2 regions of the Chromobacterium sp. HL1 genome follow, and region 1 is predicted to be linked to the other one. Evidence: riboswitches for the same ligand, from Rfam matches in the RefSeq annotation. Region 1 holds a riboswitch; the other holds the start of a gene.

Region 1 (2,190 bases):
AGGTCCACAGCCCGGCCCATACCCGCTCCGGCAAAGCGCCGGCCGGCGCCAGCGCGCGCTGCCGCGACGGCAGCTATAGCTTCAGCCAGCACCGGCGCGGCACGTGTTCGCATCATGGCGGCGTGGCGGCCTGGCTCTGAGAACCCGTTCATAGTCTGCTGCGCTTCAGCGATACGGCGTTGAAAACAAGCTCAAAATGCTCATGTACCATTTGTACATTCCGCTTTTTCGCTCGTTTTCGCCTTGTCTCGCCCTTGCTCGCGAGACTCTGAACAGGCTCTGAGAGCCTGTTTACGATCTGCTGCGCATCGGTGATGCGGCATTGAACGGGTTCCCGCCTCACACCAGACAGCCGGCAAACAGCAGATACACCGCGCCCGCGCCCAAGAGCCAGCGGCCGTCCACGCTGCCGCGGCGGAACAACAGCCACAAGCCGGCGATCGCCGCCATCGTGGCCAGGCCGGACCACAGCAGGACGCCGTCGAACATCCACGGGGTGAAGAACAGGCCGAAGGCGCTGGGAATCGTCGCCTGTATCATCATCGCGCCGGAGATATTGGCCAAAGCCAGACGCTCCTTGCCCTGGCGCAGCCAGATCAGCGCGTTCATGATTTCCGGCAATTCCGTGGCCACCGGACTCAGCAGCAAGGCCACCAGATGCGGCGCCATGCCCCAGTGTCCGGCCAGCGCTTCCAGCTGCGCGACGAAACCGTGCGCCGCCGCCGCGATCACCGCCAAGGCCAGCAGGGCCTGCGTCGCCGCCCAGCCCAGGCCGCCGCCGGCGCGCAGTTTCAAGGCGTCCAGTTCTTCCTCTTCCGGCGCGGTGTCCGCGCTGCGGATCTCGCGCCAGACATAGGCGGCGTAAGCGGCCAGGAACAGCACGCCCAGCCAGGGCTTGATGGCGAAGGCCAGCAGGCCCAACGCCACCTTGAACGCGAAAATCAGCAAAAACGCCAATTGGTCGCCGGCCAGCCGGCGGTGATCGACGCGCAACAGGTAGTCGCCGCGCCCCAGCCGGCTGCGGTTGCGCCACAGCGCGAAACCCACCACCGCGTACGCCAGCGTGGCCAGCACCAGCGGCCCGCCCAGGGCGGCGCCGACGCCGATGTCCTTATGTTGCGGCGTGCCGCCGAAGGCCATCGCGGTCAAGGTGACGGCGCTTTCCGGCAAGGCGGTGCCGAAAGCGGCGAGCACGGTGCCGACGGCGCTGGCGCCCAGGTTCAGATGGCGTCCGCACCACTCGATGGCGTTGACGAAGTATTGACAGGAAAGATAGATCAGGACGGCGAGGCCGAGCAGAAACGACAGGGTCAACAGCATGGATAGTCTTGGGCCGGGCAAGCGGATGGACAATGGCGCAACGACGCGGCTTGCCCGGCGGCAAACGCATCGTGGCCAAAGGTCTCGCTTGGCGGCGCCGGCAATGCCGGCCGCTGACCGCGCCATGAGGAAAGCTCCTCAAGTTTGTTGACGCGGCCTCTTCGGCGGGGCCGAAGATGGCTACTCCCCAATGACAACGGCGCCATTGTGCCAGCCTGGGCGCAATGGCGCAAACCTAGGCGCCCGTCATGCGACGCCCACTGCGGATGAAGGCGAAGGGCCGCGACGTCGCCGCCGCGGCCGCCTCGGCGCTAGCGGCGGAACCACTCGCGCTTGGCCAGCGCCGCCTCCACCTGCTCGCGATTGAGCAAGGCGTCGCGCATGGCGTTCCGCGCCGCCAGCTCCATCTGGTCGCCGTAGTAAGGCGATTGCGGCTGGCTGCTGTTGCCGTAGGTGTTGATCACCTTGGCGCGCAGCGGCCGGCCGAACTCCACCAGGGCGGTGAAGGTGTCGCCGAAGATGGCGCGCTGGCGGCCGTCGCTGTCGCCGATATAACTGAAGGTGCGGAAAGCCCCCAAACCCTCGGCGCCGCCGCTGGCCGGCTGGTCCAAGCGCGCCGCGCCGCCGGCGGGGCCGCGCCGCAGCCGGTAGACTTCGCCGAAGGCGATGTCCAGCGGCACGCCGGCCTGTTGCAAGCCCTGGGCGGCCGCGCCCAGCTTGCTGAGCGCGAAGCCGGCGTCGCGCAGGCCGGCGGGCGTGTCGTAGGGCTGCGCCGGATCCGCTTCCCGGCGGTAGCGCAAGGCCTCTTCGCCGCCGGAGGCCGCCACCCAGGCGGCGAACAGCACCGCGCCCTTGCTGGCGGCGTCGCTG
Region 2 (2,190 bases), 910 kb from region 1:
CGGTTTGCGGGCCGCGCGCAGCACGCAGTCTTTCCTGCTGCAGACGTATACCCGCGACACCGGGGAGGTGCTGTCGGAAGTGGTGCTGCCCATCATGTTGTCCGGCAAGCATTGGGGCGGCTTTCGCCTGGGCTTCAACCCGGAGCAGCTGTTGGAGGCGCTTGGGCGCGGAGCCGCTCGGACTTGAAGCGGGGCAGGTCGGCAGGAAAGCAAAACGGAGGCCGCGGCCTCCGTTTTGTTTTGAGCGTTGCCTCAGATCTGCAACGGGCTTAGCAGGGTGATAATGCCCAGGCCGGCGAACAAGAGCGCGGCAACGGTGTGCACCAGCTTTTGCGGCAGCTTCTTCGCGGCCACCTCGCCCAAGAGCACCGCGGGCACATTGGCCAGCATCATGCCCAGCGTCGTGCCGGCCACCACCAACAGCAAGGCCTCGGGAAAGCGCGCGGACAGCGCGACGGTGGCCAGCTGCGTCTTGTCGCCCATTTCCGCGATAAAGAAAGCGATACAGGTGGTGCCGAACACGCCGAAGCGCTCCATGAGCCGGCTGTCTTCATCCAGCTTGTCCGGAATCAGCATCCAGCCCGCCATGGCGAGAAAGGAAAGACCCAAGCCCCAACGCATGAAGTCCGGTCCTATCTTGCTCATCAGCCAGTGACCCACCGCGGCGGCGGCGAAATGATTGAGCAAGGTGGCGACGAAGATGCCCAGAACGATGGGCATGGGTTTGCGGTAGCGGCCGGCCAGCATCAGGGCGAGCAATTGGGTTTTGTCGCCGATTTCAGCCAAAGCGACGATGCCGGTGGAAATAAGGAAGGCTTCCATGAAAACTCCGGGGGCTGCGCATACGCCATGACAAGCCCGCGCCGCAGCCCCGCGTTGCGCAGACATGTCATGGGTCTTGCCAAACGGAAGTTTTCGTCGCATGCGCCATGGCCGCGATGGCCAAGCCTGTTGACGCATGCCGGCGCTGAAAACCGCGCCGAGGCTACTCCCCCAGAACCAGCCGATTCTAAATCAGTTGGCGTAGCGGGGCAATCTCCGCTCTTAGAGTTGAGACGTGCACTGCGGGCATCGAGAAGCTTTTTCCGGAATGCTGGACACGCAGAACGGGCATTCCTTGGTGGCGGGGGCCGGTGCGGCGGCCGGTTCTTCGCGCTTCAGCCGATTGATGGCCTTGACCAGCATGAAGATGGCGAAAGCCACGATGGTGAAGCTGACCATGGCATTGATGAACAGACCGATATTCAGCGTGACGGCGCCGGCCTGTTTGGCCGCGGCCACGGACACATAAGGCCCAAGCTGTTTGCTGCCTTCTTTTAGCACGAAGAACATATTGGAGAAATCGACGTTGCCGATCAACAGGCCGATTGGGGGCATGATCACATCGTCGACCAGCGATTTGACGATGGCGCCGAAAGCGCCGCCGATGACGACGCCGACCGCCAGATCGATGACATTGCCTTTCATGGCAAATTCTTTGAATTCTTTAATAATGGACATGGTTGGCCTCTGTTTAAATAGCGTTAAGCATTATAGGACATTCGGTCGCCGTCGCTCCACCGCGGGTCTTTCTATCAGGCGGCTGAGCGTGAGCGGACGGGCAGGCTGCCAAGCAAGGCGCCGCCAAGAATGAGCACGATGGCGGTCAGAGCGACGGCGTTCAATTGACCCTGGCCGCTGCCTATCAGCAGCAAGGTGGACAGCAGCGGCGTGGCGTAGGACAGGGAGCCGATCTGCCTGGGGTCGCCTTCCTTCAGCGCGCGGTCCCATAGAAAGAAGGCGCCGCCCATCGGCCCGATGCCGAGCAGGATCAGGGCCAGCCATTGGCCGGCGCTGGGGGCGACGCTGGGTTCGAACAGGGCGTGACACAGCAAGGAGAGCAGGCCGGACAGCAGGCAGAAGCCGCCCACCGCGCTATTGGGAAAGCTGGGCAGCCTGCGGGTCAGCAGGCTGAAGGTGGACCACACCACGGCGGCGGCGATGGCGAGCAGATAACCGGCGAGATGGCTGCTGGACAAGGCGAGCTTGCCCCCGCTGACGATCAGCGCTGCGCCGCTGAAGCCCAGCGCACCGGCCAGGATGTGGCGGCCATGCAGCACGGTGCCCGGCACCAAGATGGGGGAGAGCATGACGATCAGCAGCGGCCACAGGTAATTCAGCAGATTGGCTTCCATCGCCGGCGCGTGCCGA

What was found. Region 1 has a riboswitch for manganese ahead of AB1Z25_RS09090 (sodium:calcium antiporter). Riboswitches for the same ligand answer to the same signal wherever they lie in the genome.
Region 2: it holds a riboswitch for manganese, as region 1 does, so the genes downstream of both, AB1Z25_RS05205 (TMEM165/GDT1 family protein) here and AB1Z25_RS09090 (sodium:calcium antiporter) in region 1, are expected to answer to the same signal.

What each region holds. Positions count from the first base shown of each region.
Region 1 covers NZ_CP162399.1:2,007,072-2,009,261, reverse strand. Annotated here, with positions in the region: gene AB1Z25_RS09095 (DUF3761 domain-containing protein) at 1-140, shown strand, start outside; gene AB1Z25_RS09090 (sodium:calcium antiporter) at 340-1,320, opposite strand; yybP-ykoY riboswitch at 1,377-1,521, opposite strand; gene AB1Z25_RS09085 (penicillin acylase family protein) at 1,632-2,190, opposite strand, start outside.
Region 2 covers NZ_CP162399.1:1,095,283-1,097,472, forward strand. Annotated here, with positions in the region: gene AB1Z25_RS05200 (methyl-accepting chemotaxis protein) at 1-187, shown strand, start outside; gene AB1Z25_RS05205 (TMEM165/GDT1 family protein) at 253-822, opposite strand; yybP-ykoY riboswitch at 824-1,006, opposite strand; gene mscL (large conductance mechanosensitive channel protein MscL) at 1,045-1,500, opposite strand; gene AB1Z25_RS05215 (DMT family transporter) at 1,575-2,190, opposite strand, start outside.